3 regions of the Tardiphaga sp. 841_E9_N1_2 genome follow, and region 2 is predicted to be linked to each of the others. Evidence: predicted binding sites of a transcription regulator. Region 2 holds the regulator's gene; each other region holds the start of a gene.
The links. The regulator HrcA, encoded in region 2, represses chaperone genes, less so after heat shock. The targets are predictions, from matches to a motif close to GTTAGCACTCNCNNNNNGNGAGTGCTAAC.

Region 1 (5,671 bases), 2.2 Mb from region 2:
TTTCTGCATGAATTGCGCACGGTGCTGCGGCTGAAGCTGAAAATTCAGATTGCGCCGCGATTCACTTTCCGACCATTTTGCGATGACCCCTATGCTCTGCTCCGGCGGAGTCGATGGCACTTCGGCGACGATAAGCTGTCGCACCTTTTCGCTCAGCACCTTGGTCCGCTGTCGGTAGCGGGTAGTCTCGGCGTTGTATTTGCCCGTGTTCGCCGGATCCTGTTTTGCGCATTCACTCAAAAGATTCTGTCGCAAATCCATCACCGCATACACGTGCTTGGCACTCTCAAAGGCGCTGCGTGCAGCTGAATGCGCGGCGGTGCTGAGGCCGATGAAAGAAAGAGCGATGAGTATGCGCATGATTATTTCCCTGATGCTTCCACCAAGTAGACGATCCGTAGCCACGCAACCCGCAATGGCTTCCGCGATTGTCTGCGATGACCAGCCCTAAACAAAAACCCCGGCATCGCTGCCGGGGTTCTGCATTCTGATAGTTGCTTGAAGCGTTGGACTTAGAAGTCCATGCCGCCCATGCCGCCGCCCGGAGGCATGCCGCCGCCGCCTGCGCCGCCCTTCTTGGGCAGTTCGGCAACCATGGCTTCCGTGGTGATCAGCAGGCCGGCAACCGAAGCTGCGTTCTGGATCGCTGCACGGACAACCTTGGTCGGATCGATAATGCCCTTCTTGAGCATGTCGCCGTAGGTGCCGGTCTGCGAGTCGAAGCCGTAGCTGTAGGTCGCGGTCTCGAGGACCTTGCCGACGATGACCGAACCGTCTTCGCCTGCGTTGATGGCGATCTGGCGAGCCGGAGCCGACAGGGCCTTGCGGACGATCTCGACGCCGGTCTTCTGGTCGTCGTTCGCGGTTTTGATCTTCTTCAGCTGTTCCGAAGCGCGGAGCAGAGCGACGCCGCCGCCGGGGACGATGCCTTCTTCAACCGCAGCGCGGGTCGCATGCATCGCGTCATCAACGCGGTCCTTGCGCTCCTTCACTTCGACTTCGGTCGCGCCGCCGACGCGGATGACGGCAACGCCGCCAGCCAGCTTGGCAAGACGCTCCTGCAGCTTCTCACGGTCGTAGTCCGAAGTGGTTTCTTCGATCTGCGCCTTGATCTGCGCCACGCGTGCTTCGATGTCGGCCTTCTTGCCGGCGCCGTTCACGATGGTGGAGTTTTCCTTGTCGATCATCACCTTCTTGGCGCGGCCGAGCATGGCGAGCGTGACGTTCTCGAGCTTGATGCCGAGATCTTCCGAGATCGCCTGGCCGCCGGTCAGGATCGCGATGTCCTGCAGCATGGCCTTGCGGCGATCGCCGAAGCCCGGAGCCTTGACGGCAGCGACCTTGAGGCCGCCACGCAGACGGTTGACGACGAGGGTGGCGAGAGCTTCGCCTTCGACGTCTTCTGCGACGATGACGAGCGGCTTGCCGGTCTGCACGACGGCTTCGAGCAGCGGCAGCATCTCGTTCAGCGAGGAGAGCTTCTTCTCGTTGATCAGGATGTAGGCGTCGTCGAATTCAACGCGCATCTTGTCGGCGTTGGTGACGAAGTAGGGCGAGATGTAGCCGCGGTCGAACTGCATGCCTTCGACGACGTCGAGTTCGGTTTCGAGCGACTTGGCTTCTTCAACCGTGATGACGCCCTCGTTGCCGACCTTCTTCATCGCATCTGCGAGGAACTTGCCGATTTCTGCGTCGCCGTTGGCGGAGATCGTGCCGACCTGGGCGATTTCGTCGTTCGAGGTGACCTTCTTGGAGTTCTTGACGAGGTCAGCAACCACGGCTTCCACCGCCAGGTCGATGCCGCGCTTCAGATCCATCGGGTTCATGCCGGCAGCAACCGACTTGGCGCCTTCACGGACGATCGCCTGAGCGAGCACGGTGGCGGTGGTGGTGCCGTCGCCGGCCGCGTCGGCCGACTTCGAGGCCACTTCGCGCACCATCTGGGCGCCCATGTTCTCGAACTTGTCGTCGAGCTCGATTTCCTTGGCGACGGTGACGCCGTCCTTGGTGATGCGGGGTGCGCCGAACGACTTGTCGATGACGACGTTGCGGCCCTTCGGACCGAGCGTCACCTTCACGGCGTTGGCGAGAATGTCGACGCCGCGCAGCATCTTGTCGCGGGCATCAACGCCGAATTTCACTTCTTTAGCTGACATGTTTTGCTTCCTTGAAAATCAGGATGGGTGGGAAAGGCGCTTAAGCGGCCTTCTTCTTGGCGGGAGCGGCACCTTCGAGGACGCCCATGATGTCGCTTTCCTTCATGATCAGCAGGTCCTGACCATCGATCTTGACCTCGGTGCCCGACCACTTGCCGAACAGCACGCGCTCGCCGACCTTCAGATCGATCGGGATCAGCTTGCCGGCTTCGTCGCGGCCACCCGGGCCGACGGAGACGATCTCGCCCTGGGAGGGCTTCTCTTTGGCACTATCCGGAATGATGATGCCGCCAGCGGACTTCTCTTCGGCGTCGATACGCTTGACCACAACGCGATCGTGAAGCGGACGGAATTTCATGCAGTCCTCCTAAGTTTCTGTAGATGCTTGAGAAATTTAAATTGGCAGTCTGAGCCAACAAGTGCCAGCGCAGCTGGTCCGGACATAGGCCGAACGTTCCCCACCGGCAAGGGTCTTTACCAAATATTTTGGCACTCAAATATGACGGGTGCCAGAATTGGTTAAGACCCTCCGATACCGGTTCTCGAATCCGTTAGCATCCACGGTAAGTGGCTGCTAACACTCGGCTTTCAATACATTATTAAACTTTTAAGCTTGTGATGAAGACGTTGCTTGCGTCACATTTCATGCATCGTGTTGTCACGGGCGAAGTGGAAGCCGGTTCGCTGCAGTCAGCACGGTCACAGGAGAGCAGAGCGAAGTTCGACGTCAAACCGGAATCCACTTAGCCGAATGCGCTCTGTCCATGGAGGTTGAACATGGTCTCGAGAAATGCAGTTTCTGACGATTTCAGAAAGCAGGTGCTTGGCTACGGACTGACGACGGCGCAGATTCTCTACCGCATGCCGGACCACCCCTCGCTGCTGCAGACCTATGTCTGGCAGAACTATGATTTGTTTCCGAAGTTTCCCGCGCTGAAGGATTTCCTGGATTTCTGGCAGGAGAAGCTTGATGGCCCGCTCTTTGCGGTCACCGTCGCGCATTCGAAACTGATCAAGCCGGCCGAGCTTCGTGCCGTGGATGGCGTCTTCCGGTTGCACTAGTCCGCGCCTCTCAACGCGCCGGATGAATTGCCGCTGTGCTGAACTACAGCTAGGTTCCCGGACGCGCTGGCCGTTTGTTAGGCATTGCGCCGGGTGGGAAACACGACATGGCGAAGCTGAAGCGAACGTCAAAGAGCGCGGCGAAAACGGCTGTGACGAAGAAGCCTGCGACACGGGTGGTAGCGAAAGCAGCAAAAAAGCTCGCTGTTGGCAAGCCGGCCAAGGCGAGTACAAAAGCTGTCGCCAAGGCCGCGGCGAAACCCGGCCCGCGCCGCAAGCAGCGCGTCGCGATCAGCCACTATCAGGAAGAAGCATTTCTCGGCGACGGCCTGCGTGCCTACGCAAAGTATCGCGATCTCGGCGTTGCCGCTGCGACCGGCGGTTTGGCGCACGCGCATGTCATCCGGCTGATCGGACCTTGCGATCCGAAAGAGGTCTCCAAGCTTCACTATCACGATGCCGAGTTTCAGCTGGTCTATGTGCTGAACGGCTGGGTGAAGGCCTATATGGAAGGCGAGGGCGAGATGACCATGCGTCAGGGGTCATGCTGGACCCAGCCGCCACGCATCAGGCATCTGATCCGTGATTACTCCGACAATTGCGAACTGCTGGAAGTGATCCTTCCGGCGGAGTTCAAGACGGTGGAAGTCCGGTAGTTCGCGTGCGGAAATGCGACGCGTGCCTTGTTCGCGCGTCGCAGTGGCGTTGAATCAGCTATGCTGAGCCCGTCGCTGCCCTGGCCCTCAACGAGTATCTCATGACTGCATCCGTTCCGGTTTTCGACGGTCACAACGATGTGCTGCTGCGGCTGTACAAATCGCAATCGCACGATCCGGTATCCGACTTCCTGACCGGGGAAGCCGCCGGTCACATCGACCTGCCGAAAGCGAAGGCCGGCGCGTTCGTCGGCGGGCTGTTCGCGCTGTATTCGCCGGCGGCTCAGGCGTCATCGGGATTCATGGCGCAGATGACGGGCGGACGCTACGCCGTGCCGCTCCCCGAGCCGCTGACGATGGACGAGGCGCGCAATTCCGTCGTCGCCGAACTGGCCATCCTGCTGCAGCTCGAACGCGCTTCCGCAGGCGCGGTGGCGATCTGCACCACCACCGCCGAAATCCGGTCCGCCATTGAGCGCAAGGCGCTGGCCGTGGTGGTCCATCTGGAAGGCGCGGAGGCCATCGACGCCGAGCTCAGATTCCTCGACGTTCTCTATGCGGCGGGGTTGCGGTCGATCGGGCCGGTGTGGAGCCGGACCAACATCTTCGGCCATGGCGTGCCGTTTCACTTCCCGTCCGGGCCCGATCTCGGCGACGGTCTCACCGCGGCCGGCGAGCGGTTGATCGGCGCCTGCAATGACCTGAAGATTCTGGTCGACCTGTCGCACATCACCGAGAAGGGTTTTTGGGACGTGGCGCGGCTGTCGAAGGCGCCGCTGGTGGCGACCCATTCCAATGCCCATGCGCTGTGCCCGTCGCCGCGCAATCTCACCGACAAGCAGCTCGCCGCGATCCGCGACACCGGCGGCATGGTCGGCCTGAATTTCGCGACCTGCTTCCTGCGCCCCGACGGCAGCATGCGGCCCGACACCGGCATCGAGCTGATGGTGCAGCAGATCGACTATCTGCTGGAGAAGCTGGGCGAGGATCACGTCGGGCTGGGATCGGATTTCGACGGCGCGGTGGTGCCCGAGGCCATCGACTCCGCCGCGGGCCTGCAGGTGCTGTTCGTGGCCTTGCGCGCCAAGGGCTATTCCGAGACGCTGCTCGGCAAGCTCGGCGCGGGCAACTGGCTCGATCTGCTGCAGCGGACGATCGGCTGACCGGCGCTGGCGGCGTGTCTCAGGTGAGCATGCCGACGATCGCGCCCATCAGGCAGGTCGTCAGCGTCCCCGAGACGATCGACTTCACGCCGAGCGCGTTGATTTCGTTACGACGTTCCGGCGCCATGGTGCCCAGGCCTCCGATCATAATTCCGAGGCTGGCAAAATTTGCAAATCCGCACAGCGCATAAAGCATGATGAGGCGCGAGCGTGCATCCAGCGCATCGGGACCGAGCTTCGCCAATTGAACATAGGCGATCAACTCGTTGAGGATCGTCTTGACGCCCATCAGCGAGCCCGCGGTCAGCGCCTGGTCCCACGGCAGGCCCATCAGCCAGCACACCGGTGCCATCACGTAACCCAGCATGCGCTGCACGGACAGTGTGTTGCCTCCCACGGTGGGCATCATCATGAGGATCGCGTTCATGAGATACATCAGCGCCACGAAGACCAGCAGCAGGGCGATGATGTTGACGAGCAGTTCGATGCCTGCACTCGTGCCCTTGACGATCGCATCTATCGTACTCGTGGCCGATGCGTCCGGATTGGCGAGCAATCCACCGGTGCGACGATCCTCCGTCTCTGGCACCATGATCAGGCTGACAAGGATCGCAGCTGGCGCCGAGAGCACGGA
Region 2 (5,671 bases):
CATATTCCTGACCGCGCCAGTAGACGAGGTTGTGCTTGCACTCCGCACCGGGGCGAGCGTGGTTGGAAATCTCGTAAAATGGCAGGCCCTGCTGTGCGCAAACCTCCTGCGTCACGTCATAAAGCGTGCGCGCGAGGCCTTCGTCCGGCGTCTTGAGTTTCCCGGCAGCGTGCAGCCCAAAAAACGGCGTGCCTTCCTCGATGGTCAGCTGATACAGCGACAGATGTTCGGCGGCTTCCGAGATGGCGAGCTTGAGTTCGTCGGTCCACATCTGCGGGGTCTGGTCGGGGCGCGCATAGATCAGATCGAACGAATATCGATCGAACGCGCTGCGCGCGATGGCGACGGCATCGAGTGCCTCGCGCGCCGTATGCAAACGTCCGAGCGACTTCAGCGACGCATCGTCGAGTGCCTGTACGCCGAGCGACACGCGGTTGACGCCGGCCTCGCGATAACCGCGAAAGCGCGTCGCTTCGACGGAGGTCGGGTTAGCTTCGAGTGATACTTCGACGTCGGAGGCGACGTTCCAGTATTTACCGATCGAATCGAGAATAGCGCCGACGGTTTGTGGCTGCATCAGCGACGGCGTACCGCCGCCGAGAAAGATCGACGTCACCGTACGGCCGGGCGTGCGGGCAGCCGTGGTTTCGATCTCCCGTGCGAAGGCCCGCGCGAAACGTACTTCGTCGACGGCGTGATGACGGACGTGGCTGTTGAAGTCGCAATACGGGCACTTCGACAGGCAGAACGGCCAGTGCACATAGACGCCGAAAGCGTCCTGCTGTGCGTCAGCGGGATTCAAGGCAGATCTCCGCGAGTTTCACGAATGCCCTGGCGCGATGCGACAGGCCTTCGCCGAGTGGCGGCAACCCGTGCTTCTCGACCGCGGTCATTTCGCCATAGGTGCGGGTGTGACCATCGGGCAGGAATGTCGGATCGTAGCCGAAGCCGGCAGTGCCGCGTGGTGGCCAGACCAGCGTGCCATGGGCGTGCGCTTCGACTTCCTCGAGATGACCGTCGGGCCACGCCACGCAGAGTGCCGAGACGAAATGCGCGGTGCGCTTGTCAGGCGAGGTCGCGCCGCGCTCCTGCAACAGGCGTTCGATCCGCGTCATCGCGCCGGTGAAGTCCTTGGACTCGCCGGCCCAGCGCGCCGAGAAGATGCCGGGTGCGCCGTCGAGGGCATCGACGACGAGGCCTGAATCATCCGCGAAGGCCGGCAGTTGCGCGACATTGGCCGCGGCAATCGCCTTGATGGCGGCATTGGCCTTGAAGGTGTCGCCGGTCTCGTCGGGCTCGGCGAGGTCGAGTTCGCCGGCCGATACTGCTTCGATGCCATAGGGCGCCAGGAGATCGCGCATCTCGGCAAGCTTGCCGGGATTGTGGGTGGCGATGACGAGCTTCCCAGTGATTCGACGATGCATGATGCGAGTCTACGCCTGCTTGATGACTTGCGGAATCACGCGATGGCCATTTTCTGCAGTTCGACGAGGCGTCCGACGCCCTTTTGCGCCAGGGCCATCAGCTTCAGGAACTCGTCCTGCGTGAACGGCGTCTTCTCGGCGGTGCCCTGCACCTCGATGATGCGCCCGTCGCCGGTCATCACGAAATTGGCGTCGGTGTCGGCCTCGGAATCCTCGGCGTAGTCCAGATCAAGCACCGGTGTGCCCTGATAGATGCCGCAGGAAATTGCCGCGATATTGTCGCGCAGCACGTTGCCGCCGCCATTCTTAAACATGTTGCGGTTCTTCATCCACGAGATGCAGTCGGCCAGCGCAACCCATGCGCCGGTGATCGACGCCGTGCGGGTGCCGCCGTCGGCCTGGATGACGTCGCAGTCGATGGTGATCTGGCGTTCGCCGAGCGCTTCGAGGTCGACGGCAGCGCGGAGCGAGCGGCCGATCAAGCGCTGGATCTCGACGGTGCGGCCGCCCTGCTTGCCGGATGCGGCTTCGCGGCGGGTGCGTTCCAGCGTGGCGCGGGGCAGCATGCCGTATTCGGCGGTGACCCAGCCGCGGCCCTGGCCCTTGAGCCATGGCGGCAGGCGCTCTTCCAGCGTCGCGGTCACCAGCACATGAGTGTCGCCGAATTTCACCATGCAGGAACCTTCGGCATATTTGACCACGCCGCGTTCCAGCGACACGGCGCGCAGTTCATCGGGCGCACGACGGCTTGGCCGCATGAGAAAATCCTTCCAAATGTCCAGAGAAAGCCTGTTCGCGGTGCTTTTAGGGGCCACGGACCGCAGCGGCAAGGGCAGGGCAGGTTCCACAACCGCAATGGTGCTTGTATCCGGCCCGCCGGAGCGACAGATTAGGTCCTCAAGGAGTATCCTGTGGCCCACCACGATCCGATCGGCCTGATTTCGCCGCATGCCGGGCTCGCCCAGCTCAATGAGCGATCGCGTGAGATCTTCCGGCAGATCGTCGAGAGCTATCTCGCCACGGGCGAACCCGTCGGTTCGCGCAATATTTCGCGCCTGATCACGGTTCCGCTGTCGCCGGCGTCGGTCCGCAACGTGATGTCGGACCTGGAGCAGCTCGGCCTGATCTATGCGCCGCACACCTCTGCCGGACGGCTTCCGACCGAACTCGGACTGCGGTTTTTCGTCGATGCCTTGATGCAGGTCGGTGACCTCACCGAGCCGGAGCGGCAGTCGATCCAGCAGCAATTGTCCTCGGTGGGGCGCTCGCAGACGGTGGAGGCGGCGCTCGGCGAGGCGCTGACGCAGTTGTCCGGCCTGACCCGCGCGGCGGCGGTGGTTCTGACCGCCAAGTCCAATGTGCGGCTGAAACACATCGAATTCGTCCGTCTGGAGCCCGAAAAGGCGCTCGTCGTGCTGGTCGCCGAGGATGGCCAGGTCGAAAACCGCGTGCTGACCCTGCCGCCGGGGGTGCCGTCGTCGGCGCTGAACGAGGCGTCGAACTTCCTCAATGCCCGGATTCGCGGCCGCACGCTGGCTGAGGCCCGGCTGGAGCTGGAGACGGCGCTGACCCAGAACCAGATCGAGCTCGATCAGCTGACCCAGAAGGTCATTGCCGCCGGCATTGCCAGCTGGTCGGGTGGCGAGAAGGACGATCGGCAGCTGATCGTGCGCGGCCAGGCCAATCTGCTCGAGGATCTCCACGCGCTGGAGGATCTTGAACGCGTTCGCCTCCTGTTCGACGATCTCGAAGCCAAGCGCGAGGTGATCGACCTTCTCGGCCGGGCGGAGACGGCCGAAGGTGTCCGCATCTTCATCGGCTCGGAAAACAAGCTGTTCTCGCTGTCCGGCTCGTCCACGATCATTGCGCCCTACAGCGATGGCGCCGGCCATATTGTCGGCGTTCTCGGTGTCATCGGGCCGACCCGGCTGAACTATGCGCGGGTGATCCCGATGGTAGATTACGCGGCGCGTATCGTCAGCCGCATGCTCGGGGGCTGACAGATCGGCCGAATCCGGCCGGTTGCGCTTGATTTTCGGCGCTCAAACCCCGATATCCCGCTCAGCAATCCCACCATTTTGGCGTGTTTTTGAGAAGGCAGCGTGATGACTGATTCCAATGGGCAGAACGACAATCAGGACAAGACGGCGCAGGCCGCCGATCCGGTGGTCTCCAAGCCCTACATCATGCCGGACGATCCGGAACCGAATTCAGTCGAGGCCCTGACCAAGGAAGCGGCGGAATCGCGCGATAAGATGCTGCGCACGCTGGCGGAGATGGAAAATCTGCGCAAGCGGACCCAGAAGGAAGTCGCCGACGGCCGCACCTATGCGATCGCCAATTTCGCGCGCGAAGTGCTCGATATCGCCGACAGCCTGCAGCGCGCCCTCGATGCCGTGCCTGCCGATACCAAGGCCGCCGCCGATCCGGGCCTGAAGGCGCTACTCGAAGGCGTGGAGCTCACTGAGCGTTCGCTGCTCAACACGCTGGAAAAGAACGGCGTGAAGAAGTTCGATCCGTCGGGCGAGAAGTTCGATCCGAATTTCCAGCAGGCGATGTACGAAGTGCCCGATGCTTCCGTGCCTGCGGGCACCGTCGTTCAGGTTGTGCAGGCCGGCTACACCATCGGCGAACGCGTACTGCGCCCGGCGCTGGTCGGCGTGTCGAAGGGTGGGGCCAAGGCGGCGCCTGTAGCGTCGGAGTAAAGCTGCGTAGTAAGAGCTGGATCGCCCGGTCAAGCCGGGCGATGACAGCGAGAGTTAAGCCGCCAGATCGCCTGACTGAATCCGTTTCACGCCGGCTTTGTTCATGTCGGCCCAGGCCTTGGCCAGCGAGCCCTGCGTGTCGATGCCGCGGCAGGCATCTTCGACTACATAGACATCGAAACCTGCTTTTCGCGCATCGAGCGCGGACCACGCGACACAGAAGTCGGTGGCGAGGCCGGCGATGAACACGCGCTGCAATTTGCGGGCTTTCAGATAGGCGGCGAGACCGGTGGTGGTCTTCCCGTCGGCCTCGGTGAAGGCCGAATAGCTGTCGACGTCCTTGTTGAAGCCCTTGCGCAGGATCAGCTCGGTATGCGGGATGGCGAGATCCTTCGAGAGCGCAGCCCCTTCAGTGCCCTGCACGCAGTGATCCGGCCACAGCACCTGCTTGCCGTATTTCACCTCAAGGGTCTCAAACGGCTTCTTGCCGCTGTGGCTGGATGCGAAGGAGATATGGCCCGGCGTGTGCCAGTCCTGTGTCATCACCACATCGGCGAATTTCTTCGCGATGCCGTTGATGACCGGGACGACCTTGTCGCCGTCCTTTACCGCAAGGCTGCCACCGGGCAGGAAGCAATTCTGCACGTCGATCACCAGCAGGACGGATGTGCGATCGAGGCTGACCTTGCCTGCCGCTTCGAGCGCCTTAGGCGCCATGCCGGCCGCTGTTAGCGCACCAAGTCCCACAAGAAGCTGACGTCTATCGAACATCGCAACATCTCCTGTCAGAATTTCTGCAGCAAATCAGGTCCAGGCGCTTCCGTAAAGGCGGCTCGATATGGATGGTGCGGCGGTGTCTCGCAGACCCGCGCAATGGCTTTTTAACGCGGCTCTCCTAGCGTAGCGATGGTATTGGCCGAAAGAATAAGTGCATGATGATCGATGCCGGTTTGCAACTCGGCGGCGCGACCACGCCTCGGACGCGGCTTGCGGCCATCTGGCTGATCGCCGGCGCTCTCGTCTGCGCGGTGGCCGTCGGGCTGCGCGCGGTGCTGCCGTTTAATGTCGATGTCAGCTGGTTGTTGATCGTCTGCGAACGCGTGCTCGATGGTCAGCGTCTTTATCTCGATATTCTTGAGATTAACCCCCCGATGGCCGGGGCGGTCAATATTATCGCCGTGGTACTGGGACGGCTTCTGGGATTGCGCGCCGAGCTCATGACGCTCGTGCTGGTATTCGGCCTCATCGCAGGGTCGATGGTAGTGACATGGCGGCTGCTGCGCAACTCGCGCATCCCCGGGCGCGCCGCCGCTGCTCCGCTGGCGGTTTGTGCGATCGCGGTGCTCGGCATCCTGCCAATGTACGACTTCGGCCAGCGCGAACATCTCGCCTTGCTGTTTTTGTTGCCCGCGCTGGCGGTCCTGATCCGCCGCGCCGATGGCGAGATAATCCCGCCTGGCGTGGTCGTCATCGCCGGCATCAGTGCTGCTATCACTATGTGCTTCAAACCGTATTTCGCGTTCGGCGTCGGTACAGCCGTTA
Region 3 (5,671 bases), 1.2 Mb from region 2:
TAGGTTTCGGTCTGCGCGTCGAAGCCGAAGGTCTCGGACTTCTCGTCCAGGATCTTGCCGACCACGATCGAACCTTCAACGCCGGCGTTTTCGGCGATCTGGCGGATCGGAGCTTCCAGCGCCTTCAGCACGATGTTGATACCGGCCTGCACATCGGCGTTCTCGTTGGTGAGACGGCCGACGGCCTTCTTGGCGCGCAGAAGCGCAGTACCGCCACCGGGGACGATGCCTTCCTGAACGGCCGCGCGGGTGGCGTTCAGCGCGTCATCCACGCGATCCTTCTTTTCCTTCACTTCGACTTCGGTCGCGCCGCCGACGCGGATGACGGCAACGCCGCCAGCCAGCTTGGCCAGACGCTCCTGCAGCTTCTCACGGTCGTAGTCCGAGGTGGTTTCCTCGATCTGTGCCTTGATCTGGTTGACGCGGGCCTCAATGGCCGGCTTCTTGCCAGCGCCGTTGACGACGGTGGTGTTTTCCTTGTCGATCACGACCTTCTTGGCGCGGCCGAGCATGGCGAGCGTGACGCTTTCCAGCTTCATGCCGAGATCTTCCGAGACGAGCTGACCGCCGGTCAGGATCGCAAGGTCTTCCAGCATCGCCTTGCGGCGATCGCCGAAGCCCGGTGCCTTGACGGCAGCAACCTTGAGGCCACCGCGCAGGCGGTTGACGACGAGGGTGGCGAGGGCTTCGCCTTCGACGTCTTCAGCGATGATCAGCAGCGGCTTGCCCGACTGCACCACGGCTTCGAGCACCGGCAGCATGGCCTGCAGGCTGGAGATCTTCTTCTCGACGAGCAGGACATACACGTCCTCGAGCTCGGCGGTCATCTTCTCGGCATTGGTGACGAAGTAGGGCGACAGGTAGCCGCGATCGAACTTCATGCCCTCGACGATGTCGACTTCGGTCTCGAGCGACTTGTTCTCTTCAACCGTGATGACGCCTTCGTTGCCGACCTTCTGCATCGCCTGGGCGATCATCTTGCCGATGGCGGCGTCGCCGTTGGCGGAGATGGTGCCGACCTGAGCGACTTCAGCCGAAGACGCAACCGGCTTGGCGCGCTTGGTGATGTCCTTGATGACGGCGGCGACGGCGATATCGATGCCGCGCTTGAGGTCCATCGGGTTCATGCCGGCAGCAACCGACTTGGCGCCTTCACGGACGATGGCCTGGGCCAGCACGGTGGCGGTGGTGGTGCCGTCGCCTGCGGTGTCGTTGGTCTTCGAGGCGACTTCGCGCAGCATCTGCGCGCCCATGTTCTCGAACTTGTCCTCGAGCTCGATCTCCTTGGCGACGGTGACGCCGTCCTTGGTGATACGCGGAGCGCCGAACGACTTCTCGATCACGACATTGCGGCCCTTCGGACCGAGCGTGACCTTGACGGCGTTGGCGAGAATGTCGACGCCGCGCAGCATGCGATCGCGCGCGTCTCCGGAGAATTTAACGTCTTTGGCTGCCATGTTGATGGTGCTCCAAGTGATGGGAATTTGAAATTAAAACGCTGTCATGGCCGGGCTTGACCCGGCCATCCATCTTCCTGCGAAGAAGCCAGATGGATGCCCGGATCAAGTCCGGGCAAGACGTCCGAGTGTTTGGAGAGCGGACCGCCTTTAAGCGATCACGCCCATGATGTCCGACTCCTTCATGATGAGGAGTTCTTCGCCGTCGAGTTTGATCTCGGTGCCCGACCACTTGCCGAACAGAACCTTGTCGCCGACCTTGATGTCGATCGGGATCAGCTTGCCGGCTTCGTCGCGGCCGCCAGGGCCGACACCGACGACTTCGCCTTCAGACGGCTTTTCCTTGGCGCTGTCCGGGATGATGATGCCGCCCTTGGTCTTCTCGTCGGCGACGATGCGCTTGACGACGACGCGGTCGTGCAGCGGGCGGAATTTGGTCTTGGCCATGGGAGTGTCCCTTTAGGGTTTGCGATTTCGTTGCCATCTCGGAGGCGGGCGGGAATCCAGCCGGAACGCTCAGGGCGGCCGGCTCATTCCCTTAGCAATCGCGCTCCGGGAGTGCTAATTGAGCGTCCGGGAAATATGGCCAGACGCTTTTTGAGTCAAGCGAGGCCTTAAGGCCTTGGTGAGGCCAATATAGGATGATCTGGAAACCATAATGGAGAGTCGGCGTAATTCTGCCGACCTCATTGCGCCGTCAGGTGTTTTGCGCTTGGCTGCCGGGACGGGCAGCCGGGGAATTTGCTCTAGGGGATGATATGATCAGGTCACGCTACGCCCGCACGGTTGCCCATCTGGCGATCGTTTCAACTTTGGCGCTGTCATTGGGCGGGTGCGGCACGTCTGGTGGATTGGGCGGGTTCAGCTTTGGGAACTCGCAGCCGACACCGCCGCCGGAGCCCCCGCCGGCGCCGGAACTGCCAGCCTCGATCCGCTCGGAAGAACTCGTCGGCCGCTGGGGTCTGGCGTCCTACATGAATCCCAACGATCGCGTTCGCACCGAGAATGCCGCGCGCGGCCAGTGCAAGCAGCCCTATATCATCGGCCAGGGCGCCACCGGCGGCGTCATCATGCATCTCGCCGACGAGGCGACGCCGCAGGAACTGCGCCTCAAGGGCTCGCCGAGCGGCAAGAACTATATCGGCCCGCCCGGTCCCGCCGGTGGTGAGAAGGATCGCGAGATCGTCTCCTTCGACGGTCGGATTCTCGTCACGCGCTTCATCGACAAGGACGCTGCGGTTCGCTACGGCAACATGGTCTATGTCCGTTGCGCACCCAAGGCCTGACCTGACAAGGCCTGACCTGAGGTGTAAGGCGGGTCCCGCCACTCCCTTGAAGACGTGAGCCCATGCACCGATTGCGCGACCTCGTTTTCGGACCGGGCCGCGCGGTCCTCGTGCTGGCATTCACCCAGATCCTGACCTGGGGCATCCTGATCTATCCACCGGTGCTGACCATGCCGCATGTCACGGCGGCACATGGCTGGTCGCTGGCCTTCGGCATGGCGGGCTTTTCGCTGGGGCTGATCGTATCGGGACTGCTGTCGCCGGTGGTTGGTGGATTGATCGACCGCCACGGCGGCAATGTCGTCATGGCATCGGGCGCATTGGCCGGTGCCTTGGGTCTCGCTCTGTTTTCAGTCGCCGATCATCCCGCGACCTATCTGGCCTGCTGGGTGTTGCTCGGCGCTGCAATGTCTGCGTCGCTCTACGATCCCGCCTTCGCCACGCTGACGCGTATCTTCGGTGCCTCGGCGCGGCGGCAGATCACCTTCGTGACCTTTGCAGGCGGCTTCGCCTCGACGGTTGGCTGGCCGGCGACCCATCTTCTGCTTGAGGCCGTCGGCTGGCGCGGGACGTATCTGACCTTCGCAGCGATCTTCGCATTTGTCGTTGCGCCGCTTCATGCTTTTGCATTGCCGCGCCACGTCGCCGTCGCGCCTCTGCCCGTGGTGGACGCCGTTGTCGTTCCCCCGCAGGCAACCCTGCGCCCGGAAGGCTGGCTGTTCATCCTGCTGGCGGCGGCGTTCTCGCTTTACAGCTTCATTCTGTCGGGCGTGACCTCGAACCTGCTCGCGCTGCTGGAGCGCGGCGGGCTCAGTGCTGCAACGGCGGTGACCATCGGTGCGATGTTCGGTCCGGCGCAGGTGGCATCGCGGCTGGCAGACTTCATGCTGGCGGGGCGCACCCATCCGCTGTGGATCGCGCGCGGGGCGGTGGTGCTGGTGGTGTCGGCCTTCGCGATGCTGGCATTGGCCGGGATTTCATTTCCGCTCGCGGCGCTGTTCGCGGTTGCTTTCGGCGCCGCCAATGGCGTCATGACCATCGCGCGCGGCGCGCTGCCGCTTCTGATGTTTGGCCCGATGGGGTATGGCCGCGTCATCGGCCGTATCGCGCGGCCGGCTTTGTTCGTGCAGGCCTTCGCGCCATTCGTGGTGGCGTCCGCAGTCGAGACGCTGTCCGACCGCATGGTGCTGCTGCTTGGGACCGTGCTGGCACTCGCGGTGCTGCTCTGTTTCGTGATGATAAAAACGCCGGGCATTGCTGCCCGGCGTTAAACGATCTCTAACTGTGGTCGAAAATTATCTTAGCCGAACAGCGCGTCGATATCGTCCTGCGAAGCATGGCCGATATCGCCGTCCAGTTTCGGACCATTCAGCAGCTTGTCGTCTTCGCTACGGTCGTCGACCTTGGCCGGCGCATGCGCCTTGATCTCATCGACGCCACCCCAGATGTCCATCATCGCAGTAATGCGGTTTTCGATGAACTTCATCGTGGTCATCACCTTGCTGATGCGCTGGCCGGTGAGGTCCTGGAAGTTACAGGCTTCGAAGATCGCGACGACGTTATCGCCGATCTCTTCCAGCATCTGCTTCTGCTGATCGGGTGAGGTCACCTTGCCGAGCGCTGTCGATGCATTATCGATGGCTTCGGCTGCGGCGAGAATCTGCTGCGTGGCTTCTTCGGTGCCGCCGACGACAGCGCCGAGTTCACCGTTGACCTTCGCCATTTCGTCGCCTTCGAAGCTCTTGCCGTGAAGAACTGCGATTTCCATCTTGGTGCGGGTAATGGCGTCGTGGATCAGATCGAGTTCGATCTTGAGCTTTTCGCACTGCTCGATCTGTGCGCGATAGGTGGCGAGCAGCGCCTGTGCTTCCGCAACCTGCTGATCGGCGGCGGCGCCGACCTGATCTGTCACGGCGTTGCGGGCCGGCGCTCCCATCTGCGCGCGGATCGCGCGGAGCTCAGCCATGATTTCGCGATGCATCGGCATCGGCTCGCTGCTGCCCACCACTTCATTGGGCATAGGTGCAGTACCGAAAACTTCTTCAATGCGAAATCGCTTGCGACGAACAGACATCAGGTCCCCCAACGTTCAATCAATCCCCCATTCGTATACTCATGAGTTTAACGTGAAGTTCACGCGGGAACATCGCACCGATAGCCGATAATCGCTGCGCAAACTGTTAGTTAACCATGGGGCTTTCACGTTCATTCAAAATAAACGCTACTAAATAGAACTGCGCCGTTTGATGACGTGGTGAATCCAAACGGCGATTGTGTTTACCAAACCGAGGCGATTTTAACCTTAAGTCGGAGTGTGCAAAGCGCTTCTCAGGTGAGAATGCGCACGACGAAACAGTACAGAGTACGTCGATGTTCAGAAAGTTCTCTCTCACGCTTCTTGCCAGCGCATCTTTCATCGCCGCTGGATCGCATCAGGCGCTTGCGGTGGAAGCCGCGGCGCAATTCGCCGAGCCTCCAGTGGTGTATGCGCAGCAGCCGCAGCGCCCGATGCAGCGCACGGCCTATGCCGAACGCTCGCGCATGGGCGGCGGCTTCATCGAGTTTCTGTTCAGTGATGGTCCGGCGCAGCAGGGCCAGCGTTACCAGCAACAGCCGGACTACTCTTACGAGCAGCGCCGCTCGCTGCTGCCGCCGATGGATCCGCAACAGCGCGTCTATCAGCAGGAGGAGACGGCAGATGCCGCGCGCCCCGCGCTGGATCCCAAGTATCAACCGCAGATGGTCGAATATCAGGGCAGCGAAAGCGCCGGCACCATCGTCGTCGATACGCCGAACAAGTTCCTGTTTCTGGTGCAGGGCGGTGGCAAGGCGATGCGCTATGGCATCGGCGTCGGCCGGCCGGGCTTCACCTGGTCCGGCGTAAAGACGATCACGGCGAAGAAGGAATGGCCGTCGTGGACGCCGCCA

Region 1: the regulator HrcA is predicted to act here: its motif matches at 2,642-2,670, upstream of AB8A50_RS11080 (co-chaperone GroES).
Region 3: the regulator HrcA is predicted to act here: its motif matches at 1,995-2,023, upstream of AB8A50_RS26860 (co-chaperone GroES).

Annotation. Positions count from the first base shown of each region.
Region 1 covers NZ_JBPWQC010000001.1:2,269,203-2,274,873, reverse strand. The annotation lists gene AB8A50_RS11090 (hypothetical protein) at 1-360, opposite strand, end outside; gene groL (chaperonin GroEL) at 513-2,156, opposite strand; gene AB8A50_RS11080 (co-chaperone GroES) at 2,197-2,514, opposite strand; gene AB8A50_RS11075 (usg protein) at 2,934-3,218, shown strand; gene AB8A50_RS11070 (cupin domain-containing protein) at 3,326-3,874, shown strand; gene AB8A50_RS11065 (dipeptidase) at 3,976-5,037, shown strand; gene AB8A50_RS11060 (NupC/NupG family nucleoside CNT transporter) at 5,057-5,671, opposite strand, start outside.
Region 2 covers NZ_JBPWQC010000001.1:4,457,476-4,463,146, forward strand. The annotation lists gene hemW (radical SAM family heme chaperone HemW) at 1-802, opposite strand, end outside; gene rdgB (RdgB/HAM1 family non-canonical purine NTP pyrophosphatase) at 789-1,424, opposite strand; gene rph (ribonuclease PH) at 1,460-2,182, opposite strand; gene hrcA (heat-inducible transcriptional repressor HrcA) at 2,336-3,424, shown strand; gene grpE (nucleotide exchange factor GrpE) at 3,530-4,129, shown strand; gene pncA (bifunctional nicotinamidase/pyrazinamidase) at 4,184-4,900, opposite strand; gene AB8A50_RS21455 (hypothetical protein) at 5,158-5,671, shown strand, end outside.
Region 3 covers NZ_JBPWQC010000001.1:5,609,232-5,614,902, forward strand. The annotation lists gene groL (chaperonin GroEL) at 1-1,457, opposite strand, end outside; gene AB8A50_RS26860 (co-chaperone GroES) at 1,608-1,904, opposite strand; gene AB8A50_RS26865 (hypothetical protein) at 2,216-2,743, shown strand; gene AB8A50_RS26870 (MFS transporter) at 2,806-4,014, shown strand; gene AB8A50_RS26875 (protein phosphatase CheZ) at 4,044-4,817, opposite strand; gene AB8A50_RS26880 (L,D-transpeptidase) at 5,114-5,671, shown strand, end outside.